Regions from separate parts of the Streptomyces sp. HUAS MG56 genome, predicted to be linked through region 2. Evidence: predicted binding sites of a transcription regulator. Region 2 holds the regulator's gene; each other region holds the start of a gene.
What was found. Region 2 encodes HrcA, which represses chaperone genes, less so after heat shock. Its sites were predicted from a motif close to TTNGCACTCNGNNNNNCNGAGTGCNAA; they were not measured.
Positions count from the first base shown of each region.

Region 1: a site for HrcA is predicted at 6,163-6,189, ahead of groES (co-chaperone GroES). Genes of this name have one in related genera too.
Region 3: a site for HrcA is predicted at 4,869-4,895, ahead of groL (chaperonin GroEL). Genes of this name have one in related genera too.

Region 1 covers NZ_CM178722.1:6,240,237-6,250,652, forward strand. Annotated here, with positions in the region: gene AC4OXY_RS29605 (LCP family protein) at 91-1,149, shown strand; gene AC4OXY_RS29610 (YciI family protein) at 1,250-1,603, shown strand; gene AC4OXY_RS29615 (RNA polymerase sigma factor) at 1,649-2,926, shown strand; gene AC4OXY_RS29620 (THUMP-like domain-containing protein) at 2,981-4,144, opposite strand; gene AC4OXY_RS29625 (polysaccharide deacetylase family protein) at 4,235-5,179, shown strand; gene AC4OXY_RS29630 (polysaccharide deacetylase family protein) at 5,287-6,099, shown strand; gene groES (co-chaperone GroES) at 6,336-6,644, shown strand; gene groL (chaperonin GroEL) at 6,764-8,392, shown strand; gene AC4OXY_RS29645 (ester cyclase) at 8,469-9,176, opposite strand; gene AC4OXY_RS29650 (SDR family NAD(P)-dependent oxidoreductase) at 9,275-10,048, opposite strand; gene AC4OXY_RS29655 (MOSC domain-containing protein) at 10,123-10,416, opposite strand, start outside.
Region 2 covers NZ_CM178722.1:4,077,265-4,087,680, reverse strand. Annotated here, with positions in the region: gene AC4OXY_RS19410 (SpoIIE family protein phosphatase) at 1-376, shown strand, start outside; gene hemW (radical SAM family heme chaperone HemW) at 403-1,635, shown strand; gene AC4OXY_RS19400 (DUF3097 domain-containing protein) at 1,669-2,481, opposite strand; gene AC4OXY_RS19395 (MBL fold metallo-hydrolase) at 2,516-3,238, opposite strand; gene hrcA (heat-inducible transcriptional repressor HrcA) at 3,412-4,428, shown strand; gene dnaJ (molecular chaperone DnaJ) at 4,429-5,565, shown strand; gene AC4OXY_RS19380 (nitronate monooxygenase) at 5,677-6,753, shown strand; gene AC4OXY_RS19375 (16S rRNA (uracil(1498)-N(3))-methyltransferase) at 6,750-7,487, shown strand; gene AC4OXY_RS19370 (VOC family protein) at 7,505-7,897, shown strand; gene AC4OXY_RS19365 (hypothetical protein) at 7,839-8,213, opposite strand; gene AC4OXY_RS19360 (hypothetical protein) at 8,330-8,881, shown strand; gene AC4OXY_RS19355 (S41 family peptidase) at 8,927-10,416, shown strand, end outside.
Region 3 covers NZ_CM178722.1:5,092,365-5,102,780, forward strand. Annotated here, with positions in the region: gene AC4OXY_RS24045 (hypothetical protein) at 1-156, shown strand, start outside; gene AC4OXY_RS24050 (carboxylesterase/lipase family protein) at 151-1,677, opposite strand; gene AC4OXY_RS24055 (NADH:flavin oxidoreductase) at 1,765-2,892, opposite strand; gene groL (chaperonin GroEL) at 3,120-4,742, opposite strand; gene AC4OXY_RS24065 (cold-shock protein) at 5,064-5,267, opposite strand; gene AC4OXY_RS24070 (MoaD/ThiS family protein) at 5,699-5,974, opposite strand; gene thrC (threonine synthase) at 5,971-7,254, opposite strand; SAM riboswitch class I at 7,272-7,419, opposite strand; gene AC4OXY_RS24080 (glucosyl-3-phosphoglycerate synthase) at 7,604-8,548, shown strand; gene AC4OXY_RS24085 (alpha,alpha-trehalose-phosphate synthase (UDP-forming)) at 8,631-10,070, shown strand; gene otsB (trehalose-phosphatase) at 10,058-10,416, opposite strand, start outside.

The DNA.
Region 1 (10,416 bases), 2.2 Mb from region 2:
AAACATGCGGGATGAGAATTTCCGAAGAAAACCGACTCCCACCGCTTCTGCTAACAGTCCCCTAATAATTCGGACTTATGTTCCTGTGCCGTGACGCGACACGAGGGGCACGGCGAGCAGGACGACACGGGCGGACGAGGTGGCCGGCGGCCGAGGGTGCCGAAGATCGTCGGCCTCGCTCTGGCGGGGGTGCTGGTGCTGGGCGGGGGGACCGTCGGCTGGGCGTACTGGCGTCTCGACCACAACATCAGGAGCGTCGACATCAACGGCGCGCTGGGCGACGACCGCCCCGCCAGGCCGATGACCATCCCGTCCCCCTCGGCCTCCGCCTCCCCGCTGCCGTCCGGCTCCCTGAACATCCTGGTCCTCGGCTCGGACTCGCGCAGCGGCAGCGCCAACCGGAAGCTGGGCGGCGGCGACAGCTCGGGCGCCCGCTCGGACACGGCGATGGTCGTGCACATCGACGCGGGCCGGACCCGGGCCACCGTGGTCAGCATCCCGCGCGACACCCTCGTCACCCGCCCGTCCTGCCCGCTGTCCGCGGGCCGGTCCACGGCGGTGGCGTACGGCGCGATGTTCAACACCGCCTACGAGGTGGGCGGGCCGGTGTGCGCCGTGAAGACCGTCGAGTCGATCACCGGCGTCCGCATGGACCACTTCATGGAGGCCGACTTCTCCGGCTTCGCCAAGCTGGTGGACGCCCTCGGCGGGGTCGACGTCACCACCGGCCAGGACATCCACGACGCCGACAGCCACCTCGACCTCGCCGCCGGCGCCCACCACCTCGACGGCACGCAGGCCCTGGCCCTCGCCCGCACCCGGCACGGCATAGGCGACGGCAGCGATCTCGGCCGGATAGGGCTCCAGCAGAAGCTGGTCAAGGCCCTGCTGCAGCAGATGGCGAGCACCAGCCTGCTCACCGACCCGGCCCGGCTCTACCGGGTCGCCGACGCGGCCACCGCCGGCCTCACCACGGACACCGGCCTCGGCTCCCTGAACGCGCTGATGAGCCTCGGCGAGAGCCTGAAGGCCCTGACCGCCGGCCATGTGACGACGGTGATGATGCCGGTCGTCACGGCCCCCTCCGACCCCAACCGGGTGATCGCGAAGGAACCGGCGGCGAGCGCGCTGTGGGCGTCCCTGCGCTGAAGAAAAATATTTCCGGAGGTGTGTCGATCCCGGGTCCCGCCGTTCGACGCATGGGTGAGTGGCGGGGACGGACCCCACCACCCGGACCGAAGGAGTCACCATGCCCCGCTATCTGTCGATCGTGCACATCGACGAGTCCACCGCTCCCGCCGGCCCCAGCGAGGAGCTGATGGGACGGATGGGCGAGCTGATCGAGGAGATCACCAAGGCCGGCGTGATGCTGGAGACCGCCGGGCTGACCCCCGCCGCCCAGGGCACCACCGTGCGCTGGCAGGGCGGGAAGCTGTCTGTCACCGACGGGCCGTTCACCGAGTCCAAGGAGGTCGTCGGCGGCTACGCGATCATGCAGTGCAAGGACAAGGCCGAGGCCGTCGAGTGGACCAAGCGGTTCCTGAAGGTGCACGAGGACTACTGGACCGTCTCGTGCGAGGTGCGGGAGATCGCCGAGGGCTGAGTGTTCGCTGGCCCTGCGGCATCGAGGGGTGTTGCATGGTGGGCTGTGGAAGCACAGCCCACCCCGGCACGGCACGGCACCCCGGACCCCGCCGCGGCGCACGCCATCGAGACCGTCTTCCGGCTGGAGTCCCCGCGTGTCGTCGCGGGCGTGGCCCGGATCGTCCGGGACGTCGGCATCGCCGAGGAGCTGACCCAGGACGCCCTGGTCGCAGCCCTGGAGCGGTGGTCCCGCGACGGTGTGCCCGACAACCCGGGCGCCTGGCTCATGGCCACCGCCCGGCACCGCGCCGTCGACCTGATCCGGCGCCGCGAGACCTACGCCCGCAAGCTCGCCGAGATCGGCCGGGACCTGGCGACGACGGTGCCGCCCGAGGAGCCGGCCGACCCGGACGACATCGACGACGACCTGCTCCGGCTCGTCTTCACAACCTGCCACCCGGTGCTGTCCCCGCAGGCCCGCACCGCGCTCACCCTGCGCCTCGTCGGCGGCCTGACCACGGCCGAGATCGCCCGCGCCTACCTGGTGCCGGAACCGACGATCGCCCAGCGCGTCGTCCGCGCCAAGCGGACGCTCGCCACGAAGAACGTCGCCTTCGAGCTGCCGTACGGCCCCGACCGCGAGGCCCGCCTCGGCTCGGTCCTGGACGTCATCTACCTGATCTTCAACGAGGGGTACGCGGCGACCGTCGGCGACGACTGGCTGCGCCCCGGCCTGTGCGAGGACGCGCTGCGCCTGGCCCGCGTCCTGTCCGCCCTGATGCCCAAGGAACCGGAGGTGCACGGCCTGACCGCGCTGCTGGAGTTCCAGGCGTCCCGCACGGCCGCCCGCACCGGCCCGGAGGGCGAACCGGTCCTGCTGGCGCAGCAGAACCGCCGCCGCTGGAACCGGCGCCTCATCGCCCGCGGCATCCACGCCCTCGACCGCGCCACCGCGTCGGGCGCCCCGGGCCCGTACGCCCTCCAGGCGGCCATCGCCGCGTGCCACGCGCACGCGTACCGCTACGAGGACACCGACTGGCGCGCCATCGCCACCCTGTACGCGCTGCTGGCGGCCCGTGCCCCGTCCCCCGTGGTCGAACTGAACCGCGCGGTCGCCGTGTCGATGGCCGACGGCCCGGCGGAGGGACTGCGGCTGGTCGACGCCCTGACCGCCGACCCCGCCCTGCGCGACTACCACCTGCTCCCCAGCGTCCGCGCCGACCTCCTGGCCCGCCTCGGCCGCACGACGGAGGCCCGCGAGGAGTTCACCCGGGCGGCGGCCCTGGCACGCAACGAGAAGGAACGGGAACTGCTGCTGCGCCGGGCCGCCGAACTGCCGTGACGGAGCGGGCCCGCAGACGATCGACGGCGCATCCCGGCACTTCCGGCGGAGCGCTCAGGCGGGGTGCCCCACGAGCATCGTCGGTGCGCCCGCCACCCGGGTCAGGAACACCGTCGCCGCGTTCGGCCCCTGCGGCTTCACCTTCTTGCGCAGTTCCTCCGGCTCGACCGCCGACCCGCGCTTCTTCACGGTCAGCGTGCCGACCTCGCGTTCACGCAGCAGGGCCTTCAACTTCTTGACGTTGAAGGGGAGTTGGTCGGTGATCTCGTAGGCGGTGGCGTACGGGGTCGGGCACCGCTCGTCGGCGGTGACGTACGCGATGGTGGGGTCGAGCAGACCTCCGGCCAGGTCCTGCGCGACCTCGGCGACCAGATGCGCGCGGATCACGGCGCCGTCGGGCTCGTACAGGTACCGCCCCACCGGCCGGACGTCCGGGTCGGGCAGCCCGCGGCCCAGCAGCGTGCGCGGGCCGGGCAGCAGGGTGGCCCGTACGGCGCCCGGCGCGCCGGTGCCGAACCACAGCACCGCCTCCTTCACGTCCCCGCCGTCGGAGATCCACTCGGCCTCCGCCTCGGCGGGAACCGCCTCGTGCGGGATGCCCGGGGCGATCTTCAGAGCGGCGCGGGGAGCCGTACGGGCCGCGCCGACCGCCCAGGACAGGGGCGGCGAGTACGCCTCCGGGTCGAAGATGCGGCCGCGGCCGCCCCGCCTCGCCGGGTCCACGAACACCGCGTCGTACCCGCTCGTGTCCACCTCCGTGACGTCGGCCTCGCGGACCTCGATCAGCTCGGCGAGGCCCAGCGCCTCGGCGTTCGCGCGGGCCGTGGCCGCCGTCACCGGGTCCCGGTCCACGGCGAGCACCCGGATCCCGGCCCGGGCCAGCGCGATCGCGTCCCCGCCGATCCCGCAGCACAGGTCGGCGACGCAGGTCACGCCGAGCGCCGTGAACCGCTCGGCGCGGTACGCCGCCACGCCGGCCCGCGTCGACTGCTCGACCCCGTTCGGCGTGAAGAACATCCGCCCCGCGTCCGCCGCCCCGAACTTCGCCGCCGCCCGCTGCCGCAGCCGGGCCTGGCCGAGCGCGGCCGACACCAGCTCGGCCGGGTGGTCGCGGCGCAGCCGGGTGGCGACGGCGAGTTCGTCCGCCGGTGCGGTGTCGCGCACCTCGTCGAGGAGGGCACGGCCTTCGGGGGTGAGCAGGAGAGCGAGGTCGTTCACCGGGTCATTGTGGGCCAGTCGGTGGACGGCGCGCCTGCGGCGGCGGTGTCGGCCGGGGATCCGGGGGCGGTCCTGGGAGGATCCGGCGTCATGCGAGCAGTCGTACAAAACGATAAGAATTGGTCGCACTGCGGACGTCCCGGACTCGGCTGCGGAGCCGCCGCCCTGGCCTGCGCCGCCCTCCTCTCCGGCTGCGCCGGCCCCGCCGAGACCCGTCCCGTCGAGATTCGCCCCGCCGTGACCCGCCCCGCCCCCAGCGGCCGGGGCGGCCCCGAACAGGCCCTGGGCGCCCGGGCCCGGCAGGCCGCCGAGCACGCCCGCCTCGTCGCCGCCGCCAAGCGCTGGGGCCTGAACGGGGTCCCGCTGGCGCCCCCGCCACCGCCCAGGGTGAAGCCGGAGATCAGGGCCCGGGCCGGCTTCGAGGTGAAACACCAGGTGGACTGGGACCTGCCCCCGGTCTTCACCACGATCCCCACCGACCGGAAGATCGTCTTCCTCACGATCGACGACGGCTCGGAGAAGGACCCCCGCTTCCTGCGCATGATGCGGGACCTGAAGATCCCGTACACCGCCTTCCTCAGCAACTACCTGGTGAAGGACGACTACGGCTACTTCCGCACCATGCAGGCCGAGGGCCACACCCTCGACAACCACACCCTGCACCACCCCTACCTGCCGGGCCTGTCCTACGAGGACCAGAAGGCCGAGATCTGCGGCATGCAGGAGATCATGAAGAAGCAGTTCGGCAAGGCGCCCACCGTCATGCGCTTCCCGTACGGCAACTACAACCAGGACAGCCTGCGCGCCGCCAAGGCCTGCGGCATCAGGTACGCGCCGATCTGGAACGAGGAGGTGTACGTCGACCACTGGGAGTACCGCGAGGACGACCAGAAGCTGCGCCGCGGCGACATCGTCCTCACCCACTTCCGCGGCCGCTCCGAGTGGAACGGCACGATGGTCGACGACATGCGCCGCTTCCTGAACAAGGTCACCCGCGAGGGCTACGCCGTGGCCCGCCTGGAGGACTACCTGTGACGCGCGGGAGGAGCCCCTGGGCCCCGCCCCACCGGCGAACTCCCGTGCCCGGCCCCGTGTCCGGCCCTGTGCCCGGCAGTGCCCCCGCCCGCCGCGCGCGCCGGGCGCTGAGCGCCGCGCTCCTCCTCCCCGCGCTCCTCCTCGCGGGCTGCGCGCAGTCCGTCGACCCCATCGAACGCCTCGGCCGCAAGGCCGCCGAAGAGGTCCGGCCGCACGCCCCGCACGGCCCCGCCACGGACCGGCGCTACCGCCACTGGGGCCTCACCGAGCCCCTCGCCCGCCCGCCCCGGCCGGACGCCCGCACCCTCGCCCTGAGCCCGCACAGCGCCGGCCGCTCCCTGCCCCGGGTCATGGACCACGTCCCCACCCGTGACCCGGTCGTCTTCCTCACCTACGACGACGGCGCCGACAAGGACCCCCGCTTCGTCGACATGGTCCGCGAACTGCGGCTGCCGGTCAGCATGTTCCTCACCGACAGCGTGGCCGGCCCCCGGTACGACCACTTCGCCCGGCTGCGCGCGCTGGGCGCCGGCATCCAGAACCACACCCTCGACCACCGCGTCCTGGCCGGACTGCCGTACGCGAGCCAGCGCGCCGAGATCTGCGGCCAGCAGGACCGCCTCCAGTCCCGGCTCGGCCTGCGCCCCCGCCTCTTCCGCCCGCCCTACGGCTCCTACGACACGACCACCCTGCGCGCCGCCACCGACTGCGGCATCTCCGCGTTCGTCCTGTGGCGCGCCGCCATGACCCCGGCCGACCTGGCCTACAGCCGGGGCGAGCACCGCCTTCGCCCCGGTGACATCGTCCTGGTCGGGCCGGACGAGACGACGGGCCGGACCCTGCGGGACCGCACGATCAGGGTGCTGCGCAGGGCCCAGCAGCGGGGGCTGACGGTGGGGCGGCTGGAGGACTACCTGTAGCCGCTCCCGGAAGCGGTCGCGGGGGCCGTCCGGGACCTTCGTCCGGCCGACGCGCCGCACGGATTAGCAGTCCGCTTGACCGAGTGCTAATCGCGGTCATAGTCTCGGCTCTGGCACTCGACGCGTGAGAGTGCCAAACACGCGACGGGCAGGTCCGGCACCCGCGACGACGGATCCACCTGGTCGCCACCTCAGACAGTTAACCCCGTGAGATCTCCGAAGGGGGAGGTCGGATCGTGACGACCACCAGCTCCAAGGTTGCCATCAAGCCGCTTGAGGACCGCATCGTGGTCCAGCCGCTCGACGCCGAGCAGACCACCGCCTCTGGCCTGGTCATCCCGGACACCGCGAAGGAGAAGCCCCAGGAGGGCGCCGTCCTCGCCGTGGGTCCGGGCCGCTTCGAGAACGGCGAGCGTCTTCCGCTCGACGTCAAGGTCGGCGACGTCGTCCTGTACAGCAAGTACGGCGGCACCGAGGTGAAGTACAACGGCGAGGAGTTCCTCGTCCTCTCGGCTCGCGACGTGCTCGCGATCATCGAGAAGTAATCACTTCGAGCATTCCTTTGCTCCTGAGCTGCGCCCCTGGCCCCCGCGACCGATAAGAAGCCGGGCGCCCGGGGCGCAGCTTTTTTCACCCACAGATTTCCGAGAGGGCTTCCGCTGTCATGGCGAAGATTCTGAAGTTCGACGAGGACGCCCGTCGCGCCCTTGAGCGCGGCGTCAACAAGCTGGCCGACACGGTGAAGGTGACGATCGGCCCCAAGGGCCGCAACGTCGTCATCGACAAGAAGTTCGGCGCCCCCACCATCACCAACGACGGTGTCACGATCGCCCGCGAGGTCGAGATCGAGGACCCGTACGAGAACCTCGGCGCGCAGCTGGTGAAGGAGGTGGCGACCAAGACCAACGACATCGCGGGTGACGGCACCACCACCGCCACCGTGCTCGCCCAGGCGCTGGTGCGCGAGGGCCTGAAGAACGTCGCCGCCGGCGCCTCCCCGGCCTCCCTGAAGAAGGGCATCGACGCCGCCGTCAAGGCCGTCTCCGACGAGCTGCTGGCCACGGCCCGCCCGATCGACGAGAAGTCCGACATCGCGGCCGTCGCCGCGCTGTCCGCCCAGGACCAGCAGGTCGGCGAGCTGATCGCCGAGGCGATGGACAAGGTCGGCAAGGACGGTGTCATCACCGTCGAGGAGTCCAACACCTTCGGTCTGGAGCTGGACTTCACCGAGGGCATGGCCTTCGACAAGGGCTACCTGTCGCCGTACTTCGTGACGGACCAGGAGCGCATGGAGGCCGTCCTGGAGGACCCCTACATCCTCATCAACCAGGGCAAGATCTCCTCCATCCAGGACATGCTGCCGCTGCTGGAGAAGGTCATCCAGGCCGGCGCCTCGAAGCCGCTGCTGATCATCGCCGAGGACGTCGAGGGCGAGGCCCTGTCGACCCTGGTCGTCAACAAGATCCGCGGCACCTTCAACGCGGTCGCGGTCAAGGCCCCCGGCTTCGGCGACCGCCGCAAGGCGATGCTCCAGGACATGGCCGTCCTCACGGGCGCCACCGTCATCTCCGAGGAGGTCGGCCTCAAGCTCGACCAGGCTGGCCTGGACGTGCTGGGCTCCGCCCGCCGCGTGACGGTCACCAAGGACGACACCACCATCGTCGACGGCTCCGGCAAGACCGAGGACGTCCACGGCCGCGTCGCCCAGATCAAGGCCGAGATCGAGAACACCGACTCCGACTGGGACCGCGAGAAGCTCCAGGAGCGCCTCGCGAAGCTGGCCGGCGGCGTGTGCGTGATCAAGGTCGGCGCCGCCACCGAGGTGGAGCTGAAGGAGAAGAAGCACCGTCTGGAGGACGCCATCTCCGCGACCCGCGCCGCGGTCGAGGAGGGCATCGTCTCCGGTGGTGGCTCCGCCCTGGTCCACGCCTCCAAGGTCCTGGAGGGCAACCTCGACAAGACCGGCGACGAGGCCACCGGTGTCGCGGTCGTCCGCAACGCCGTGGTCGAGCCGCTGCGCTGGATCGGCGAGAACGCCGGCCAGGAGGGCTACGTCATCGTCTCCAAGGTCAAGGACCTGGAGAAGGGGCAGGGCTACAACGCCGCCACCGGCGAGTACGGCGACCTGGTCAAGGCCGGCGTCATCGACCCGGTGAAGGTCACCCGCTCCGCCCTGGAGAACGCCGCCTCCATCGCCTCCCTGCTGCTCACGACCGAGACCCTGGTCGTCGAGAAGAAGGAAGAGGAGCCGGAGGCCGCGGGCCACGGTCACAGCCACGGCCACGCCCACTGAGGCAAGCACCCGTCAGCGAAGGCCCGGCACCCCGGAAGGGGAGCCGGGCCTTCGCCCCGTCCGCCCCCGCGCGGGGCTACTGCTCCAACTCGTCCAGCGCGCCCAGCTGCTGCATCAGCCCCAGTGTGTCGTGCTGCCACCAGGTCTCGGCGATCTTGCCGTCGGCGCCGAACCGGAACACCGTCGTCCCGCTCATGACGACCTGCCGCCCGGTCGGCGCGATCCCCAGGAACTCGCCCTTGTGCGTGGCGTTCCCGGTCCAGCGCGCGCAGGCCCGCTCGTCCTGCACGAGCAGGTCCTCGATCGTGAACGTGAGGTCGAAGCCCGTGCGCCACATCCGGACCTCGGTGCGGAAGTTGTCCAGCCCCAGGGTATCCTGCGGGTTGATCGGGTCGTGGCTGTGGATGTCCTCGTCCAACAGGTCGTTGAGCGGCGGCAGTTCACCCGGAGCCGTCAGCGCCGCGAAGAACCGCCGCACGGTCTCCTCGGCCGGCCGGTCGTCCCGCACGACGTCCAGGTCCGTGAACGTCGGCATCCCGTCGCACAGGGCGAGGATCCCCTGGAAGACCCGGTCGGTCTCCGGGAGGTTCGAGTTCCGCATCGCCTCCTCGTACGACGGGAACTCCACGAACTCCACGACGTGCGACGCGTCCGAGCGGTCCTTGCCGACCAGCGCGTGCGTCGCCGTCCGCCGTCCCTTGGTCTGCGCGACCCAGTCGTCCATGAGCCGGTTCATCTCGTCCAGCCGGCTCGTCCTGCACTCGATGAGTTGTACGAAGGTCATGACGCCGCCTCCCGGCCCCCCTGGCCCGGTTTCCGTCACGCCCATTTTCGCCCCGTTCTCACACCGGGGCGACGGCGTCGTCCGTGCTCGCCCGGGGGCTACTGCGGTCCGTACTTGCGCCCCGTCTTCGAGGTGATCCCGCCCAGCAGCGCCCGGGGCGTGACCTTCACCAGGCCCATCAGCGCCTTGTACCTCGGGTCGGGGATCGACAGCGACCTGCCGCGCGCCAGATCGGCCAGGGCCGCCGCGACCAGCTTGTCGGCGTCCAGCCACATCCAGCCCGGGATGCTGTCCGTGCCCATCCCGGCCCGCTCGTGGAACTCGGTGCGCACGAAGCCGGGGCACAGGGCCATCAGCCGCACCCCGCTGCCGGCCAGGTCCCTGGCCGCCCCCTGGGTGAACTGCACGACCCAGGCCTTGGAGGCGCCGTAGGTGCCGCGCGGCACGAAGGCGGCCACGGAGGCGACGTTGACGATGCCGCCCCGGTGCCGCTCGCGCATCGCCTCGGCCGCCGCCGACGTCAGCCGGAGCACCGCCTCGCAGTGCACCTTGAGCATCTTCAGCTCGTCGGCCATGGACACGTCGAGGTAGCGTCCCTTGTTGCCGAAGCCGGCGTTGTTGACCAGCAGGTCGACCGGGTGCTTCCGGTCGCCCAGCCGGTCCGCCACCGACTCGATGCCCTTGTCCTCGGACAGGTCGGCGCTCAGCACCTCGACCTCGATGCCGTGCCGGTCGTGCAACTCGGTGGCCTGCTCGCGCAGCCGCTTGGCGTCCCGCGCCACCAGGACGAGGTCATGCCCTTCCGCCGCCAGCCGCCGCGCGAACGCGGCGCCGATCCCCGCGGTCGATCCCGTAATCAGAGCCGTTGTCATGGCCCAAGGGTAGTGACCCGGACCGACAGCCTCCGCTGCCGCGGGCCCCGTGCGGGAACCGGGGTGACCGCCGCTCAGCCCCGCTGCTGCGCCACGTACTTGCGCGCCTGCGCCAGGGCCTCCGAGTGCAGCGCGCCGCCCGCCGCGAGCAGCCGCGGCAGCAGCTCCCGCTCGGTGGTGGTCGCGCGGAACTCCATCGCCGCCGTCACCCCGTGGTCCGGGCGGTGCACGATCTCGACCGGATCGCCCGAGCGGATCTCACCCGGTTCGATCACCCGGAGGTAGGCCCCCGTCACGGCCTTCCGGGTGAATCTCCTGACCCAGCTGCGCTCGCCCAGATGGCCCTGGAACGTACGGCACGGAATCCG
Region 2 (10,416 bases):
GCCGCACGCGGACGGGGTCCGCTGCACCCTCGCCTCCGCCGGCCACCCGCTGCCGCTCGTCCTGTGCCCCGACGGCACGGTGCGCACGGCGGCCCGCCCGCAGACCCTGCTCGGCGTGATCGAGGACGAGACCTACACCAGCGAGACCCTCGACCTGCGGCCCGGCGACAGCCTGCTGTGCGTCACCGACGGGGTGACCGAGCGGCGCTCCGGCTCCCGCCAGTTCGACGACGGCGACGGACTCGCCCGCGCCCTGTCCGGCTGCGCGGGCCTGGACGCCGAGCTGATCGCGGAGACGATCCGCCGCCTGGTGCACGACTTCGGCGGCGGCCAGCCCGAGGACGATCTGGCGCTGCTCGTCCTCCAGGCGGAGTGACGCCCCGGGTGCTGGACAATGGGGACATGCCTTCCGCACTCCCCGACGGCGAGCCCGTCCCCGCCGACGGTGCGCTGCCCGCGCACGCGCTCGCCGGGGCCGCAGACCGCCCGCTCGGCTTCTACCTGCACGTGCCGTACTGCGCCACCCGCTGCGGCTACTGCGACTTCAACACCTACACCGCGACCGAGCTGCGCGGCACGGGCGGGGTGCTGGCGTCCCGTGACAACTACGCGCAGACGCTGACGGACGAGATCCGCCTCGCCCGCAAGGTGCTCGGCGACGACCCCCGGGAGGTCCGCACGGTCTTCGTCGGGGGCGGTACGCCGACGCTGCTGGCCGCCGACGATCTCGTCCGCATGCTGGGCGCGATCCGCGACGAGTTCGGCCTGGCGCCGGACGCGGAGGTGACGACGGAGGCGAACCCGGAGTCGGTCGACCCGGCCTATCTCGCGACCCTCCGCGAGGGCGGCTTCAACCGCATCTCCTTCGGCATGCAGAGCGCGAGGCAGCACGTGCTGAAGGTCCTGGACCGGACCCACACCCCCGGCCGCCCCGAGGCCTGCGTGGCGGAGGCGAGGGCGGCGGGCTTCGAGCACGTCAACCTCGACCTGATCTACGGCACGCCGGGCGAGAGCGACGACGACTGGCGGGCGTCGCTCCGGGCGGCGCTGGGCGCGGGCCCGGACCACATCAGCGCGTACGCCCTGATCGTGGAGGAGGGCACCCAGCTCGCCCGCCGGATCCGCCGGGGCGAGATCCCGATGACCGACGACGACGTCCACGCCGACCGCTATCTGATCGCCGAGGAACTGCTGTCCGCGGCGGGCTTCGACTGGTACGAGGTCTCCAACTGGGCCACCTCGCAAGCCGGGCGCTGCCTGCACAACGAGCTGTACTGGCGCGGCGCCGACTGGTGGGGCGCGGGCCCGGGGGCGCACTCGCACGTGGGCGGCGTGCGCTGGTGGAACGTCAAGCACCCGGGCGCCTACGCGGCGGCCCTGGCCTCCGGCCGCTCACCGGGCGCCGGGCGCGAGCTGCTCTCCGACGAGGACCGGCGGGTCGAGCGCGTCCTGCTGGAGCTGCGCCTGCGGGAGGGCGTACCGCTGTCCCTGCTGAGGCAGGAGGGGCTGGCGGCTTCCCGGCGCGCGCTGGGGGAGAGCCTCCTGGAGCCGGGGCCCTACGACGAGGGGCGCGCCGTGCTGACGCTGCGGGGGCGGTTGCTGGCGGACGCGGTGGTGCGGGACCTGGTCGACTGAGACCGCGCCGAGGCACGAGGCGCCCGCGTTCCGCTACGCGGGCGCCGTGACGAAGTCGATCAGCTCCTCCACCCGCCCCAGCAGCTCCGGCTCCAGGTCCTTGTAGGAGCCCACCCGCTTCAGGATCGCCTGCCACACCGCGCCGGTGTTGTCCGACGGCCAGCCCAGGGCGCGGCACACGCCCGTCTTCCAGTCCTGGCCGCGGGGGACCCGGGGCCACTCGGCGATGCCCAGGGCGGCCGGCTTCACGGCCTCCCAGATGTCGATGTACGGGTGGCCGACCACCAGCGCGTGCTCACTCGTCACGGACTCGGCGATGCGCCATTCCTTCGTGCCGGGGACCAGGTGGTCCACCAGGACGCCCAGGCGGGCGTCGGGCCCGGGAGCGAACTCCGCGACGACCGACGGCAGATCGTCCACGCCCTCCAGGTACTCCACCACCACGCCCTCGACGCGCAGGTCGTCGCCCCAGACCTTCTCGACCAGTTCGGCGTCGTGCCGGCCCTCGACGTAGATGCGCCCGGCGCGGGCCACGCGCGCGCGTGCGCCGGGGACGGCGACCGAGCCGGAGGCCGTACGGGTGGGCCGTACCGGACCGCGCGACGACGACGGCCGTACGAGCGTGACCACCCTGCCCTCCAGCAGGAAGCCGCGTGGCTCCAGCGGGAAGACGCGGTGCTTGCCGAAGCGGTCCTCCAGGGTCACCGTGCCCGCCTCGCAGCGGGTCACCGCCCCGCAGAACCCGGTGCCGGGCTCCTCCACCACCAGTCCCGGCTCCGCCGCCACCTCCGGCACGGGCGCGGACTTCTTCCACGGCGGGGTCAGATCGGCGGAGTACTGGCGCATTCGAGTGACGATAGGAGAAGTCGCGGACCAGCGCCTACGACACGCCGAAACGGGCCGCCAGTCGATCGCGCTGCCGTCGTACGAACGCCGCGTCCACCACCGCTCCGTGACCCGGCACGTACAGAGCGTCCGCACCGCCCAGCGCCAGCAGCCGGTCGAGCGCGGCGGGCCAGTGGGACGGGACCGCGTCCGGGCCCGCCTGGGGTTCGCCGGACTCCTCGACCAGGTCGCCGCAGAAGACCACCTCACGGTCGCCGGGGACCAGGACCGCCAGGTCGTTCGCGGTGTGGCCGGGGCCCACGTTGGCCAGCAGGACCTGGCGGCCGGCGCCCAGGTCCAGGGTCCACTCGCCCGACACCTGGTGGGCGGGCGGGACCAGCGCGTCCGTCGCCTCGTCGGCGTCGGCGACCGGCAGGCCGTTCCTGATCGCGTCCAGGCGCAGTTCCTCCCGCTCGTGGGCGAACACCGCGTCCACCCCCACCGCCGCGTACACCCGCGCCCCGGCGAACGCCGGGACCCCGAAGACATGGTCGAAATGGGGGTGGGTGAGCGCGAGATGGGTCACACGGCGGCCGGCCAGTTCCTCGGCCTGCCCCCGCAGCCGCGCGCCTTCGGTCAGACTCGACCCGGCGTCCACCAAGAGCGCCGCACCCTCGCCGAGGACCAGCCCCACCGTGCAGTCCCAGCCCGGCAGCCGGCACCGCCCGACCCCGGCGGCCAGCCGTTCCCACCCCAGCTCTTCCCAAGTCACGGTCATACCGCGACGCTAGCCGTACGACGCGTGGCGAGCGCACCGACCTTGCCCCGGGTGTACCGGACAGCCGTACACTGGGGCCGGGAAAGGGCTGGCACTCGTATGGGAAGAGTGCCAGGAGGCCGACCCCGACGGACGAGCGGGGCGAGGGGACGACGTGCTGGAGGTGCGCGCGCATGCTGAGTGAACGCAGGCTCCAGGTGCTGCGCGCGATCGTCCAGGACTACGTCGGGACCGAGGAGCCGGTCGGCTCCAAGGCGCTGACCGAGCGGCACAACCTCGGGGTCTCCCCGGCGACCGTCCGCAACGACATGGCGGCCCTGGAGGACGAGGGCTTCATCGCGCAGCCGCACACCAGCGCCGGGCGGATTCCGACCGACAAGGGCTACCGGCTGTTCGTCGACAAGCTCGCCGGTGTCAAGCCGATGACGGCTCCGGAACGGCGGGCCATCCAGAACTTCCTGGAGGGCGCCGTCGATCTCGACGACGTCGTGGCCCGTACCGTACGGCTGCTCGCGCAGCTCACGCGGCAGGTCGCCGTCGTGCAGTACCCGTCCCTGACCCGGTCCACCGTCCGCCACGTCGAGCTGCTCTCGCTCGCGCCCGCGCGCGTGATGCTCGTGCTGATCACGGACACCGGCCGGGTCGAGCAGCGGATGGTCGACTGTCCGGCGCCGTTCGGCGAGGCCTCGCTGGCGGATCTGCGGGCGCGGCTCAACAGCCGGGTCGCGGGGCGCCGGTTCACGGACGTGCCGACGCTGGTCGAGGATCTTCCGGACGCCTTCGATCCGGAGGACCGCGGTACGGTCTCCACGGTGCTCTCCACTCTTCTGGAGACACTCGTGGAGGAGAACGAGGAGCGGCTGATGATCGGCGGCACCGCCAATCTCACCCGCTTCGGACATGACTTTCCCCTCACGATCCGGCCCGTCCTGGAGGCCCTTGAGGAGCAGGTCGTGCTCCTCAAACTCCTTGGCGAGGCGAAGGATCCGGGCGTGACCGTGCGTATCGGTCACGAGAACGCACACGAGGGACTCAACTCCACGTCCGTCGTGTCGGTGGGCTACGGTTCGGGCGGCGAGGCGGTTGCCAAGCTCGGCGTGGTCGGACCGACCCGCATGGACTACCCGGGAACGATGGGAGCGGTACGCGCAGTGGCACGGTACGTCGGACAGATCCTGGCGGAGTCGTAAGTGGCCACGGACTACTACGCCGTTCTCGGCGTGCGCCGCGACGCGTCGCAGGATGAGATCAAGAAGGCGTTCCGTCGGCTCGCGCGCGAGCTGCACCCGGACGTCAACCCCGATCCGAAGACCCAGGAGCGGTTCAAGGAGATCAACGCCGCTTACGAGGTGCTGTCGGACCCGCAGAAGAAGCAGGTCTACGACCTCGGCGGCGACCCGCTCTCGCAGAGCGGCGGCGCGGGCGCGGGCGGCTTCGGCGCCGGTGGCTTCGGCAACTTCTCCGACATCATGGACGCGTTCTTCGGCACGGCGTCGCAGCGCGGGCCGCGCTCGCGCACCCGGCGCGGCCAGGACGCGATGATCCGCATCGAGGTCGAGCTGGACGAGGCGGCCTTCGGGACCACCAAGGACATCCAGGTCGACACGGCGGTCGTCTGCAACACCTGCAACGGCGAGGGCGCGGCGCCCGGTACGACCGCCCAGACGTGTGACATGTGCCGCGGCCGCGGCGAGGTCTCGCAGGTCACCCGGTCCTTCCTGGGTCAGGTCATGACCTCGCGCCCCTGCCCCCAGTGCCAGGGTTTCGGGACCGTTGTGCCGACCCCGTGCCCGGAGTGCGCGGGCGACGGCCGGGTCCGCTCCCGGCGCACGCTGACCGTCAAGATCCCGGCCGGTGTCGACAACGGCACCCGGATCCAGCTCGCCGGCGAGGGCGAGGTCGGCCCCGGCGGCGGTCCGGCCGGCGACCTGTACGTCGAGATCCACGAGCTGCCCCACTCGACCTTCCAGCGGCGCGGCGACGACCTGCACTGCACGGTCACGATCCCGATGACCGCGGCCGCGCTCGGCACCAAGGTGCCGCTGGAGACCCTGGACGGCATGGAGGAGGTCGACATCCGGCCGGGCACCCAGTCCGGCCAGTCGATCCCGCTGCATGGCCGCGGTGTCACGCATCTGCGCGGCGGCGGCCGGGGTGACCTGATCGTGCATGTCGAGGTCATGACCCCGACCAAGCTGGACCCCGAGCAGGAGCGACTGCTGCGCGAGCTGGCCAAGCTGCGCGGCGAGGAGCGTCCGCAGGGACAGTTCCAGCCGGGTCAGCAGGGGCTGTTCTCGCGGCTGAAGGACGCGTTCAACGGGCGCTGAGCCCCGGGGGACCAGGGGTGTACGGGGTGCTCGGACGACCCGTATGCCCCTGTCCTATGCCGTGGGAAGCCCGGATTCGGACTTGTTCGGAGGACGTGACAACATGCGGTCATGTCCTCCGCGCTGACCGATCTCCTCCCCCACCCGATCGTGCAGGCCCCCATGGCGGGCGGCGTCTCCGTCCCGCAGCTCGTCGCCGCCGTCTCCGAGGCCGGCGGCCTCGGGTTCCTCGCCGCCGGTTACAAGACCGCCGACGGGATGTACCAGGAGATCAAACAGCTGCGGGGGCTGACGAGCCGCCCCTTCGGCGTGAACGTGTTCCTGCCGCAGCCCGAGCTGTCCGAATCGGGCGCCGTGGAGGTCTACGCGCATCAGCTGGCCGGCGAGGCCGCCTGGTACGAGACCGAGCTGGGCGACCCCGACAGCGGCCGGGACGACGGCTACGACGCCAAGCTCGCCGTACTCCTCGACAACCCGGTGCCGGTGGTCTCGTTCCACTTCGGCGTGCCGGGCCGGGACGTGCTCGACCGGCTGCGCCGGGCCGGCACCCTCACCCTGGTCACCGCCACCACCGCCGAGGAGGCACGCGCGGTCGAGCGGGCCGGGGCGGACGCGGTGATCGCGCAGGGCGTGGAGGCGGGCGGCCACCAGGGCACGCACCGGGACCTGCCCGAGAACGACGGCTCCGGCATCGGTCTGCTGTCGCTGGTCGCGCAGATCCGGGAGGCCGTGAGCCTGCCGGTCGTCGCCGCCGGCGGCATCATGCGCGGCGGTCAGATCGCCGCCGTCCTCGCGGCCGGCGCCAGCGCGGCCCAGCTCGGCACCGCGTTCCTCGCCACCCCCGAGTCCGGCGCCCACACCCTGCACAAGCGGGCGCTGACCGACCCCCTGTACGCGCGCACCGAGCTGACCCGCGCGTTCTCGGGCCGCCCGGCGCGCGTACTGGTCAACCGCTTCGTGCGCGAGCACGGCCCCTACGCCCCCGCCGCCTACCCCGAGGTCAACCACCTGACCTCGCCACTGCGCAAGGCCGCCGCCCGGGCCGGGGACGCGCAGGGCATGTCGTTGTTCGCGGGCCAGGGCCACCGGCTGGCCCGGGAACTGCCCGCCGGAGAGCTGGTGGAGGTGCTGGCGGCCGAACTCGCCGCCGCCCGGACAGCGTTGTCGGCCGGAGGTGACGCGCGATGACCGCACCCGTCTTCGTCGTGGACCGACTCGACCTGGCCGGACCGGAGTTCGTGCTCGACGGACCCGAGGGACGGCACGCCGTGTCCGTGAAGCGGCTGCGGTCCGGCGAGGACGTGGTCCTCACCGACGGGCGCGGCCGCTGGGCCGAGGGCGTCGTCAAGGCGGCCGAGGGCAAGGACCGGCTCGTGGTGGACGTGGCGTCGGTCCACGAGGAGCCGCCGGCCGTCCCCCGCATCACCGTCGTCCAGGCCCTGCCGAAGGGCGACCGGGGCGAGGTCGCCGTGGAGACGATGACCGAGGTCGGCGTCGACGCGATCGTGCCCTGGCAGGCGTCGCGCTGCATCACCCAGTGGAAGGGCGAGCGCGGCCTGAAGGCGCTCGGCAAGTGGCGGGCGACCGCGCGCGAGGCCGGCAAGCAGTCGCGCCGGGTCCGCTTCCCGGAGGTCGCGGACGCGGCGACCACCAAGCAGGTGTGCGCACTGCTGGCCACCGCCGACTTCGCCGCCGTCCTCCACGAGAGCGGCGAGGAACGTCTCGCCACCGCCGAACTCCCCGCCGGGGGCGACATCGTGCTGGTCGTCGGCCCCGAAGGAGGCGTCTCCCCCGAGGAGTTGGCACTCTTCGCGCAGGCCGGTGCGCGGCCGTACGTCCTCGGGCCCACCGTGCTGCGCACATCCACCGCCGGCACCGCCGCCGCGGCCCTGCTGCTGGGCCGCACCGGCCGCTGGTCCTGACACACCTGGGGGACACCGTGGAACTCGCCCAAGTCCGGCTCCTGGTCACCGACTTCGCCGCCTGCTACCACTTCTACGCCGACGTCCTCGGCCTGAAGCCGCAGTCCGGCGCGACCGAGGGCCCGTACGAGAAGTTCAGCCCGCACACCGGTTCCGCCGGGATCGCCCTCCAGGACCGGGCGATGATGGCCGAGGTCCTGGACGAGCTGGGCGACACCGTCAACGGCCACCGCTCCCTGGTGGTGCTGCGCGTGGACGACCTCGACGCCTACTGCGCGCGGATCACCGCCCGCGGCGGGACGGTGATCCACGGCCCGGCCCCCATGACCGACCGCATGCGCGTGGCCCACCTCAAGGACCCGGAGGGCAACCTGGTGGAGCTCCAGGAGTGGCTGCTGCTGCGAGGCTGACGACGACGCCGGGCAGCAGCGCCCACCCGTCCACCTCGCCGCCCGTGGCCTCCCGGCGCCGCACCGCGTCCACGAACGCCCGTACGACGCCGGGCTCGTGCAGATTGACGGCGTTCCCGTGGCGGTCGGCGACGAGACCGGAGTGCCCGTAGGCGCCACCCGTGCCCGGGAAGACGATCCGGACCGGCGTCCTGTCCCGGTACAGCGTCAGCACCTCCTGGCAGAGGCCGCCGTCCCGGTGCCGGTGCCGGACCGTCCACCCCCACACGGCTGCGTCCGGCAGCACGAGCCGCCTCAGCCTGCGTTCACTGCGCACCCGGCCACACTACGTTCGCCGCGCGCGGCACCGGACGGGCAGGTCCGGCACTCCGAACGGGTGAGTGGCCGTATGCCGCCTTCCCCCGGGGACGGGACGGTGGCACTCTGCCCTGCATGGGGGCTTTCAGGCGGATTGGGTACGGGGCGCGCGGGGTGCGGGTCGCGGGTGCGGTGGGGGCCGTCGTCGTGGCCGGCGGGGCGCTGGCGGGCTGTCAGCCGGCCGATCTCAACTCCTCCTCCGCCGCCTACACCACCGGCACGACCGCCACGGCCAGGCTGAAACAGCAGCACGTGGACGTCAGTTGGCTCAGCTGCACCGGCAACTACGGGAACAACGGGAAGGCGGGCACGCCCTCGCCGACCGAGACCACCGTCGTCTCCGTCGAGTGCCAGGGCGAGACCCGGAGCCGGAAGAAGATCACCGTCACCGGGAGGGTCACCAGGGCCGTCGACGGGGCGTGTGTGCGCGGCTCCCTGACCGCCAGGGTCGGGGGCCGGCAGGTGTTCCACGTGAGCGGGCTCGGTGACTGCGCTGCCACGCCCGGGCCGACGTACGAGCCGCCCACGTACCACCCCGGCGGCGGGCAGCCCACCGTGACGGTCACCGTCACCCGGACCCTCTGGTGCAAGGGCGATCCGACCTGCTGGCCCGTCCAGGGCAAGTGATCGAAACACGGGCGGGGCACGCCGGTCGCTGCGTACAGTGACGGGGTGACTCAGGGTGCTTCGACGGGAACGACGGGAACGGCCGGAACCCCGGCGTCCTACGGCTATCTCCGATTCCCCCACGTACACGGCGACTTGGTGACCTTCGTCGCCGAGGACGACGTATGGCTCGCCCCCCTCGACGGCGGCCGCGCCTGGCGGGTCAGCGCCGACAACCGGCCCGTGACCCATCCCCGGATATCCCCGGACGGGCGCCGTATCGCCTGGACCTCCACCCGGGACGGCGCGCCCGAGGTGCATGTCGCCCCCGTCGACGGCGGCCCCGCCGAGCGGCTGACGTACTGGGGCAACCGCCGTACCGACGTGCGCGGCTGGACCGCCGACGGGCGGGTCCTCGCCCTCGGCGCGCAGGGCCGCCCCAGCTTCCGCCAGAGCTGGGCGCATGCCGTCCCGCTGGACGGCGGCCCCGCCGAGACCCTGCCGTACGGCCCGGTCGGCGACGTGGCGCCCGGCCCGGCCACCGTGCTGCTGTCCGCGCAGATGGGCCGCGAGGCGGCGTACTGGAAGCGCTACCGCGGCGGCACGGCGGGCAAGTTGTGGATCGACCGGGAGGGGAGCGGGGAGTTCGTCCGGCTGCACGCCGAGCTCGACGGGAACCTGGAGTGCCCGGTCTGGGCCGGCGACCGCCTCGCCTTCCTCTCCGACCACGAGGGCACCGGCGCCCTGTACTCCTCCCTCGCCGACGGCTCCGACCTGCGCCGCCACACCCCGATCGACGGGTTCTACGCCCGCCATGCCGCCGGCGACGGCACCCGCGTCGTCTACGTCTCGGGCGGTGAACTCTGGCTCCTGGACGACCTGGAGGGCGCCGAGCCGCGCCGGCTGGACGTGCGCCTCGGCGGACCCCGCATCGACCTGCGCCCCCGCCCGGTGAACGCCGCCCGCTGGTTCGGGGCGGCGTCGCCCGACCACACCGCGCGCGGCAGCGCCGTCTGCGTACGCGGCGGGATCCACTGGGTCACCCACCGCTCCGGCCCAGCCCGCGCCCTCGCCGCCACCCCCGGCGTGCGCGCCCGGCTGCCCCGCACCTTCCGCGCCGACGGCGAGGAGTGGGCGGTCTGGGTGACGGACGCCGAGGGCGACGACGCCCTGGAGTTCGCCCCCGCCACCGGCAACGTGCCCGGCGCGCCCCCGCGCCGCCTCGCCGCCGGACAGCTCGGCCGGGTCCTGGAGCTGGCCATGGCCCCCGACGGCAGCCGCGCCGCCGTCGCCGCGCACGACGGCCGGCTGCTGCTCGTCGAGCGCGAGACCGGCGAGGTCCGCGAGGTCGACCGCAGCGACGACGGCGAGGTCTCCGGCCTCGCCTTCTCACCCGACTCCGCCTGGCTCGCCTGGGCCCACCCCGGCCCCCGGCCGCTCTCCCAGCTGCGCCTCGCCCACACCACCGACCTGACGGTCACCGAGGCGACCCCGCTGCGCTTCATGGACTACGCCCCCGCCTTCACCCTCGACGGCAAACACCTGGCGTTCCTGTC
Region 3 (10,416 bases), 1.0 Mb from region 2:
GACAAGCGCGAGGCCGAGGCGTATCTCGCCGCCCAGCGCCGCTCGTCCCGGCCCGCCATGGCGTACCGGCTCGTGCACGAGTTCACCGACTACGAGGTGCTCCGCGTGTGGGGCACCCCCGTGCGCGTCGACATCGAGCCGCTGGGCAACCTATAGCAGCGGCAACGCGCCGAACGCGTACCCCTCCCAGATCCGCCTGCTCGCCTCCTCCGGGTACGGCGCCACCCGCTGTTCCGCGTCCAGGACCTGGACCAGGCGGGAGCGGGGGTCGTAGGCCGGCCAGCCCGGGTCGCCGGTGCGGGCGAAGGCCGTCCAGGCGCGCTGGACGAAGGCCGACAGCCGCTCCGCCTCCGGTGTGGGTCTGCCGCCGGGAAAGAGGAGGGCGCCCAGGTCGGCGCCGAACGTGCCGAAGAGCAGCGGGATGTCCAGGCCGTGGCAGGCGCCCAGCGCGCCCGCGGAGTCGGGGGCCGGCCAGGTCAGTTCGTAGACGTGGGCGCGGCCGCCGCCCGTCCGCTGGGCCTCCGCCAGCCGCAGGCTCGGCTGCCCGAACAGCCAGTCCGTCTGGACCCGTTCGAAGAGCTGCTCCGCGCCCCACTCCGGGAAGGCCGAGCGGTACGCCGCCTCGCCCGCTTCCCCGCCCGGTGCGTACAGCCGCAGGGTCCGGGCCGCCAGGTCGTCCGTGATCTTGCCGGACATGCCGGCCATGACCAGGAAGAGGCGGTACTCGTCGCGGTTGTGGCCGACCAGGAGGTCCACGTCCCGCGCCGCGCCCGACGAGAGCGCCTCCCAGGGAGTCGTGGGCAGGACGTCGCCGTCCACCACCGGCGCGAAGGGCACCGAGGTCGGTGCCGCCCGGCCCCAGCGGTCGGTGTACGCCGGCATCTCGATGCCCAGGGTCTGGCCCGCCCGGGTCAGCTCGCGGGGGTCCGTCGCGGCGAGGTCGGCCGCCGTGGGGGTGCGGCCGGCCCGCGCCGCCAGGGACCCGGCGATGTCGCGGGCGAGGTCCGCGGAGAAGAACGTGCCCGGCACGCTCTGGGCGACGGCGCGGCGGAACAGGCCCCGGGCTCTCGGCATGGACAGAAGCGAGGCGACGGAGCCCGCGCCGGCCGATTCGCCGAAGACGGTGACCTGGGAGGGGTCGCCGCCGAACGCCGTGATGTTCTCCTGGACCCACTCCAGGGCCGCCACCTGGTCCAGCAGGCCCCGGTTCGCGGGGGCGTCGGCCCAGAGGGCGAAACCCTCCATGCCCACGCGGTAGTTGAAGGTGACGAGCACCGCGTCGCCCGTGCGGGCGAGCTGCTGGGCGTCGTAGCCCGGCTGGCCGCTGAAGCCGAGTTTGAACGCACCGCCGTAGATCCACACCAGCACCGGACGGGCGGCGGACGGATCCGGGTCCGGGGTCCAGACGTTCAGCGTCAGCCAGTCGTCGCCCTCCGGCTGCCGGGGCTGGGCCGTGCGGCCGAGGAAGCCGGTCTCCTGCGGGGGCGGCGGGCCGAACGCGTACGCCTCCCGGGTGCCCTCCCAGGGGTGGGGCCGGCGCGGTGCCCGGAAGCGGTCCGGGCCGACCGGGGGCGCGGCGAAGGGAATGCCCCGGAACACCGACAGCCCCTGCTCGCGCAGCCCGCGCACCGCCCCGGAGGCGGTGCGCACCACGGGCCCGGACTCGCTCTTCGTCATCGCTCGCTCCCCTGACGTCGGTCTCACCGGTCGTCAGGGGAACGTGCGGCGACGATCACAAGTGCCCGAACGGAGCGACGGACGGCGTCAGCTGAGGGTCTTCAGCGACGCGGCGTCGTACGGCTTCAGCTCGTCGAAGCGGTCGGCGAGCACCTTGGCCGCCCACTCCGGGTCCTGGAGCAGCGCACGGCCGACGGCGACCATGTCGAACTCCTCGGCCTCCAGCCGGTCGAGGAGGTCGTCGATGCTCTTGGTCCCGGAGCCCTCGCCCTGGAACGCCTTGATGAACTCGCCGTCGAGGCCGACCGAGCCGACGCTGATGACCTGCTTGCCGGTGATCTTCTTCGTCCAGCCGGCCAGGTTCAGGTCCGAGCCGTCGAACTCCGGCACCCAGTAGCGGCGGGTGGAGGCGTGGAAGACGTCGACGCCGGCCGCCGCCAGCGGGGTCAGGATGGCCTCCAGCTCCTCGGGGGTCTCGGCGAGGCGGGCCGTGTAGTCCTGCTGCTTCCACTGCGAGTAGCGGAAGATGACCGGGAACTCGGGGGAGACGGCCGCACGGACCGCCGCCACGATCTCCGCGGAGAACTTCGCACGGGCCACCGGGTCGCCGCCGTAGGCGTCGGTACGGCGGTTGGTGCCCTCCCACAGGAACTGGTCCAGGAGGTAGCCGTGGGCGCCGTGCAGCTCCACGCCGTCGAAGCCGATGCGCTCGGCGTCGGCCGCCGCCCGGGCGAACGCGGCGATCACGTCGTCGAGGTCCTGCTGGGTCATCGCCCGGCCGGTGGCCTCGGCGCCCGCGGTGACCAGGCCGGAGGGGCCCATCGCGGGGGCCTCCGGGAAGGGGGCCTCGCCGTCCTTGCGGACCATGCCGATGTGCCACAGCTGCGGGACGATGGTGCCGCCCGCCGCGTGCACGTCCTCGGCGACCTTCGCCCAGCCCGCCAGCTGCTCCTCGCCGTGGAAGCGCGGCACGCGGTCGCTCTGGCCCGCCGAGTCGTGGCCCACGTAGGTGCCCTCGGTGACGATCAGGCCGACTCCGGCGGCGGCACGGCGGGAGTAGTACGAGCGCACGTCCTCGCCGGGTACGCCGCCCGGGGAGAACATCCGGGTCATCGGCGCCATCGCGATCCGGTTCGGCACGGTGAGGCCGTTGAGGGTGATCGGGCGGGACAGGATCTGGGCCGCGCGGGAGGCGGGGGTCGTCGTGGCGGTCACGTAGGGGCTCCTCGGGGGCAGCGGAGTTAACCGGTCGGTATGTGAGCACGCATTGTTGCAGCTCCTTAAGTAAACGGCCTGTGCGCGGGCCCGCATTCCGGTCCGCGATCTACGCTTGTGTGATCCAGGACACGTCCTGGTGCCGCCTCCGGAAACGCCCGAGGGCGGCACCCCCAGCCGGAAGCTGGAAGTGCCGCCCTCGGAGAAGGACAGGTGATCCGGACGGATCAGAAGTCCATGTCACCGCCCGGCATGCCGCCCGGAGCGGCCGCGGCGGCCTTCTCCGGCTTGTCGGCGATGACGGCCTCGGTGGTGAGGAACAGCGCGGCGATGGAGGCCGCGTTCTGCAGCGCGGAACGCGTCACCTTCGCCGGGTCGATGATGCCCTCGGCGATCATGTCGACGTATTCGCCCGTGGCGGCGTTCAGACCGTGGCCGACGGCCAGGTTGCGCACCTTCTCCACGACGACGCCGCCCTCAAGGCCACCGTTGGCGGCGATCTGCTTCAGCGGGGCCTCCAGCGCGAGCTTCACGGCGTTGGCGCCGGTCGCCTCGTCACCCTCCAGGTCCAGCTTCTCGAAGACCGAGGAGGCCTGCAGCAGGGCCACGCCACCACCGGCGACGATGCCCTCCTCGACGGCCGCCTTGGCGTTGCGCACGGCGTCCTCGATGCGGTGCTTGCGCTCCTTGAGCTCCACCTCGGTGGCGGCACCGGCCTTGATGACCGCGACGCCGCCCGCGAGCTTGGCCAGGCGCTCCTGGAGCTTCTCGCGGTCGTAGTCCGAGTCGCTGTTCTCGATCTCGGCGCGGATCTGGTTCACGCGGCCGCCCACCTGCTCCGAGGAGCCGGCGCCGTCGACGATGGTGGTCTCGTCCTTGGTGATGACGACCTTGCGGGCGCGGCCCAGGAGGTCCAGGGTCGCGTTCTCCAGCTTGAGGCCGACCTCCTCGGAGATGACCTCGCCGCCCGTGAGGATGGCGATGTCGCCGAGCATGGCCTTGCGGCGGTCGCCGAAGCCCGGGGCCTTGACGGCGACGGACTTGAAGGTGCCGCGGATCTTGTTGACGACCAGGGTCGACAGGGCCTCGCCCTCGACGTCCTCGGCGATGATCAGCAGCGGCTTGCCCGACTGCATGACCTTCTCCAGGAGCGGGAGCAGGTCCTTGACCGAGGAGATCTTGGAGTTGGCGATGAGGATGTACGGGTCCTCCAGCGCCGCCTCCATGCGCTCCATGTCGGTCGCGAAGTAGGCCGAGATGTAGCCCTTGTCGAAGCGCATGCCCTCGGTGAGCTCAAGCTCCAGACCGAAGGTGTTGCTCTCCTCGACGGTGATGACGCCTTCCTTGCCGACCTTGTCCATGGCCTCGGCGATGAGCTCGCCGATCTGGGTGTCGGCGGCGGAGATGGACGCGGTGGAGGCGATCTGCTCCTTGGTCTCGACGTCCTTCGCCTGCTCCAGCAGGGCGGCGGAGACGGCCTCGACGGCCTTCTCGATACCGCGCTTCAGGGCCATCGGGTTGGCACCGGCGGCGACGTTGCGCAGGCCTTCCTTGACCAGGGCCTGGGCGAGCACGGTCGCGGTGGTCGTACCGTCACCGGCGACGTCGTCCGTCTTCTTGGCGACTTCCTTGACCAGCTCGGCGCCGATCTTCTCGTACGGGTCCTCGAGCTCGATCTCCTTGGCGATGGAGACACCATCGTTGGTGATCGTGGGGGCGCCCCACTTCTTCTCGAGGACGACGTTGCGGCCCTTGGGGCCGAGCGTCACCTTGACGGCGTCCGCGAGCTGGTTCATGCCGCGCTCGAGGCCGCGCCGCGCCTCCTCGTCGAACGCGATGATCTTGGCCATGTGAAGTGGTCCCTCCAGGACTGGGGGTGATTCCTTCGGACCGCGCCCGCGCCCGCGACGGACGGCTCGCCGGCCTGTGGTTCCTTGCCCCACGTGGCCTGCGGGCCTCACCGACCCGGTCCTTCTTTGTCACTCTCACCTTCAGAGTGCTAACGCCAATGATTAGCACTCGCCCCTGTCGAGTGCAAGCGCCTTCGGGGGGTCGGGGCGCGCGCTCAGCCGCCCGCGAACAGAGGATCCGGGCGCGGCGGTACGGGGCAGCCGGGCACGGCGAAGGGCCCGCACCCCTCGCGAGGTGCAGGCCCTTCGGACAAGAAACGTTCAGGCGCTGAGGCGAACCATGTCGGCCTGCGGGCCCTTCTGGCCCTGCGAGATCTCGAACTCCACCCGCTGCCCCTCTTCCAGGGTGCGGTAGCCGTCCATCTGAATGGCGCTGTAATGGACGAAGACGTCCGCACCACCGTCGACCGCGATGAAGCCGTACCCCTTCTCCGCGTTGAACCACTTGACGGTGCCCTGAGCCATGCCTAACTCCCCTATTACTGGCCCTTGCACAGATCCACACTTCGCGGACCCGGGTCAGACCTCACCCCCCATCGGTCGGGGGCGTGCGCCGGAACGCGTCGACCGCGGCTGAATGTATCTGTCCAACTGCCGTCTGCAACAGGTCAATCGGACGAGAAATCTGGACGACGACGGTCCGGAATCTGCCTAAAATACGGCCGAATTCAGGGCAAGTCGGGCCGTACAAAGTGGAACAAAAGCCGCAGAAAGCCCGCATAGTTTGGCTACTTCTTATCGGGCTCGCGGTGCGAAATCCCGAACCGCGACCTTCAGGTCCGGAACGCGTTCCCCAACTGTACCGCGCTCAATCACACTGAATGGCCCCCTCCGTTTCTCTCACGGGGGAGGCCATTCGATGAACAATCGGTAACCGAGATTACCGACGGTAATGATCAGCCGCCGGCGACCGCCGGAATGATGGAGACGCCCGCGCCGTCGGGGGTCGCGGTCTCCAAGCCCTGCTCGAAGCGCACGTCGTCGTCGTTGACGTACACGTTCACGAACCGGCGCAGCTTGCCCTGGTCGTCCAGGACGCGGGCGGCGATACCGGTGTGGTTCTTCTCCAGGTCCTCGATCACCTGGGCGAGGGTCGCGCCCTCGGCGGCGACCTCGGCCCGACCGCCGGTGTAGGTGCGCAGGATGGTGGGGATGCGAACGGTCACGCTCATGCGAGGCCAGCCTCTCGGAAGGAGTCCAGGGTCGGACGGATGGTGGCGGTGAGACCCGTGCCGGCCACCGCGTCGAGGGTCTTCAGGCCGTCGCCGGTGTTGAGGACGACCGTGGTCTTCGCCGGGTCCAGGACGCCGGCCTTGACCAGCTTGCGGGTGACGCCGACCGTCACACCGCCCGCCGTCTCGGCGAAGATGCCCTCGGTGCGGGCCAGCAGCTTGATCGCGTCGACGACTTCCTCGTCCGTCACGTCCTCCACCGCGCCGCCGGTGCGGCGTGCGATGTCCAGCACGTACGGCCCGTCGGCCGGGTTGCCGATGGCGAGGGACTTGGCGATGGTGTTCGGCTTCTGGGGGCGGACCACGTCGTGCCCGGCCTTGTACGCCGTCGACACCGGCGAGCAGCCCTCGGCCTGCGCACCGAAGATCTTGTACGGCCTGTCCTCGACCAGCCCGAGCTTGATGAGCTCCTGGAGACCCTTGTCGATCTTCGTCAGCTGGGAGCCGGAGGCGATCGGGATCACGATCTGGTCCGGCAGCCGCCAGCCGAGCTGCTCGCAGATCTCGTACGCCAGCGTCTTGGAGCCCTCGGCGTAGTACGGCCGCAGGTTGACGTTGACGAAGCCCCAGCCCTCGCCGGCCGGGTCGCCGATCAGCTCGGAGCAGAAGCGGTTCACGTCGTCGTAGTTGCCCTCGATGCCGACGAGCTCGCCGCCGTAGACCGCGGCCATGACGACCTTGCCCTGCTCCAGGTCGTGCGGGATGAACACGCAGGAGCGGAAGCCGGCGCGGGCGGCGGCGGCGCCGACGGCACCGGCCAGGTTGCCCGTGGAGGAGCAGGACAGGGTGGTGAAGCCGAAGGCGCGGGCGGCCTCCAGGGCCTGGGCGACGACGCGGTCCTTGAAGGAGTGCGTCGGGTTGCCGGAGTCGTCCTTGACGAACAGGCCGCCGGTGACGCCCAGTTCACGCGCGAGGTTGTCGGCCTTGACGAGCTTGGTCCAGCCGGGGTTGATGTTCGGCTTGTCCGCCACGTCGGCCGGGACGGGCAGCAGGGGGGCGTACCGCCAGATGTTCGCGGGGCCGGCCTCGATGCGGGCCCGCAGTTCCTCGGTGTCGTAGGCCGAGAAGTCGTAGGCGATCTCCAGCGGGCCGAAACACTCCTCGCACGCGAAGACCGGGCCGAGCGGGACACGGTGACCGCACTCGCGACAGCTCAGGGCCGCGGCCGGACCGAGGTCGACGGGGGAGGTGGAGGTGCTTGCAACTGTCTGCACAGCCATGGAGGCGAGGCCCTTTCTCCTCATCTTCCTCACGACGCATCTCGCCGTGAGACGGATTTGGCACCTTCCCTAGCCGGGAGCCTCGCCACGTCAACGTGACAAGAACCGACTGGAGGGTTGCCGGGGCTTCATCGGGCCGTGTCCCTCTGCCCCTCTGGATGAGCGGTATGCGGTTGTATGAGCAGTTGTACGCACGAGTCGTGCGCGCCCGCGCCCCCCGACATGCGATGGTCACCGGCGTTGTTCAAGACTGTAACCGAAGGCCAGGACAGTTGAGATAGTCGTCCGAACCGCGAGATGGATCACACAGTCACCACCTGTGATCACGAACAGTGAGGAGCCGCAGAGCGTGCTGGAAGAAGTAGAGCGCTGGCTGGCCACCCGCTCCTGGTCCGTGACCGATCGCCCGCTCCAGCGGATACTGGCCGCCAAGCAGCGCACGGGACAGACGATCAGCGTCGTGCTGCCCGCGCTCGACGAGGAGGAGACCGTCGGCGACATCGTCGCGGTCATCCGCCGCGAGCTGATGGAGCGGGTCCCGCTCGTCGACGAGCTCGTCGTCGTCGACTCCGGCTCCACCGACCGCACCTCCGAGGTCGCCGCCGCCGCGGGCGCCCGGGTCGTCCACCGTGACGCGATCCTGCCGCGCATCCCGGCCGTTCCCGGCAAGGGCGAGGTCCTGTGGCGCTCGCTCCTCGTGACCCGCGGCGACATCATCTGCTTCGTCGACGCGGACCTGCGCGAGTTCTCCGCCGACTTCGTCTCCGGCATCGTCGGCCCGCTCCTCACCGACCCCGGGATCTCGCTGGTGAAGGCCATGTACGACCGCCCGCTCGCCGGTGCCGCCGGGCAGGGCGGCCGGGTCACCGAGCTGATGGCCCGCCCGCTGCTCAACATGCACTGGCCGCAGTTGGCCGGCTTCGTGCAGCCGCTGGGCGGCGAGTACGCGGCCCGGCGCGGCCTGCTGGAACAGCTCCCCTTCCCCGTCGGCTACGGCGTGGAGCTGGGCATGCTGGTGGACGCGCTGCACCTGGTGGGCCTGGACGCCCTCGCCCAGGTGGACGTCGGGGTCCGCAAGCACCGGCACCAGGACGGGCAGGCGCTCGGCCGGATGGCCGCCGCGATCTACCGCACCGCCCAGCTCCGGCTGGCCCGCGGCCATCTGATCCGCCCCGCCCTGACCCAGTTCGAGCGGGACGAGGACGGCTTCGCGCCCCGGACGTACTCCGTGGACACGGAGGAACGGCCGCCGATGACGGAGATCGCGGAGTACGCCGAGCGCCGGGTGGCGTGACTTCGCCGGACTTCGTATACGGGCGGGGCGTCGTGCGTGGCCGTACGTTTGAGCGTTTCCGGGCCGGGCTAGGTTGAGGACCATGGCTTCCACGCACGGTGCCGAGGTGTTGGTCGCGTCCAATCGCGGCCCGGTTTCGTACACGCTCGACGCGGACGGCGAGGGCGGTTCGCTGCGGGCCAGGCGGGGCGGCGGGGGGCTGGTCTCGGGGCTGTCGGCCATCGGCCCGGACGCCCGTGCCGTATGGGTGTGCGCGGCGCTCGGCGACGGCGACCGGGAGGCCGTACGGCGGGCGGGCGGCGGGCTGCTGCCGGCCGAGGACACCGGCGGGCAGCGGGTGCGGATGCTGGACGTCGACCCGGCCGTGCACGCCGACGCGTACAACGGCATCGCGAACTCCGTGCTCTGGTTCGTCCACCACATGCTGTACCAGACCCCGCTGGAACCGGTCTTCGACGCGGAGTTCCACCGGCAGTGGGCGTCGTACGAGGCCTACAACCGCGCGTTCGCCGAGGCTCTGGCCGAGGAGGCCGCCGAGGGGGCGGCCGTGCTGGTGCAGGACTACCACCTGTGCCTCGCGCCCGGCATGCTCCGCGCGCTCCGCCCCGACCTGCGCATCGGCCACTTCTCGCACACCCCCTGGGCCCCGCCGGACTACTTCCGCCTGCTGCCCGACGACATCGCCGCCGCGCTGCTGCACGGCATGCTGGGCGCGGACCGGGCGGCCTTCCTGACCCGGCGCTGGGCGGACGCGTTCACGGCGTGCTGCACGGCGGTGCTGGGTCCGGACAGCCTCTCGGGTACGGCGATCGGGGTGCACGGGCTCGGCGCGGACGCGGACTTCCTGCGCGAGCGGGCGCACCGGCCGGACGTGACCGAACGGATGGCCGCGCTGCGGGCGGAGATCGGCGCGGGGCGCAGGACCATCGTGCGCGTCGACCGCACCGAGCTGTCCAAGAACATCGTGCGCGGGCTGCTGGCGTACCGGCAGCTGCTGGACGACCACCCCGAGTGGCGCGAGAACGTCGTCCACGTGGCGTTCGCGTACCCGTCCCGGCAGGACCTCGCGGTGTACCGGGACTACACGGCCGAGGTGCGGCGGGTCGCGGACGACATCAACTCCCGCTACGGGACGCCCGGTTGGACCCCGGTCGTGCTCCACGTCAAGGACGACTTCGCGCGCTCGCTGGCCGCGTACCGCCTCGCCGACGTGGCTCTGGTCAACCCGATCCGGGACGGCATGAACCTGGTCGCCAAGGAGGTGCCGGTGCTCTCCGAGGAGGGCTGCGCGCTGGTGCTGTCGCGGGAGGCCGGGGCGTACGAGGAGCTGCGCGCGGACGCGTTCACGGTGAACCCCTACGACGTGCTGGAGACCGCGCGCGCCCTGCACGAGGCGCTGTCGCTGCGGCCGGAGGAGCGGGCGGAGCGCGCCAAGAGACTGGCGGCGGCGGCCACCGCGCTGCCTCCGGCCCAGTGGTTCATGGACCAGTTGCGGGCGCTGGAGGAGCTTCAGCCCGGCTGATCGGCACCCGGCTGATCGGAGCCCAGCTGGTCGGCGAGGGCGCGCAGCAGGTGTACGACACCGGCGGGGCCGTCGACGACCAGGTCGGCCCGCTCCGCCAGTTCCGTGACCTCCGTGCTGCCGCTGCACACCAGCAGGCCGGGGACGCCGTCGGCGCGGAGGCGTTCGACGGTGGCGTAGGCGGGCAGGTCGCCGAGGTCGTCGCCGGCGTAGAGGACCGGGCCGGCGCCGGTCCTGCGGACGTGCTCGGCGAGGGCGACGCCCTTGTCCATGCCGGGCGGGCGCAGTTCCAGGACCAGGCGGCCGGGTTCGACGACCAGGCCGTGGCGGGCGGCGAGGTCGGTGA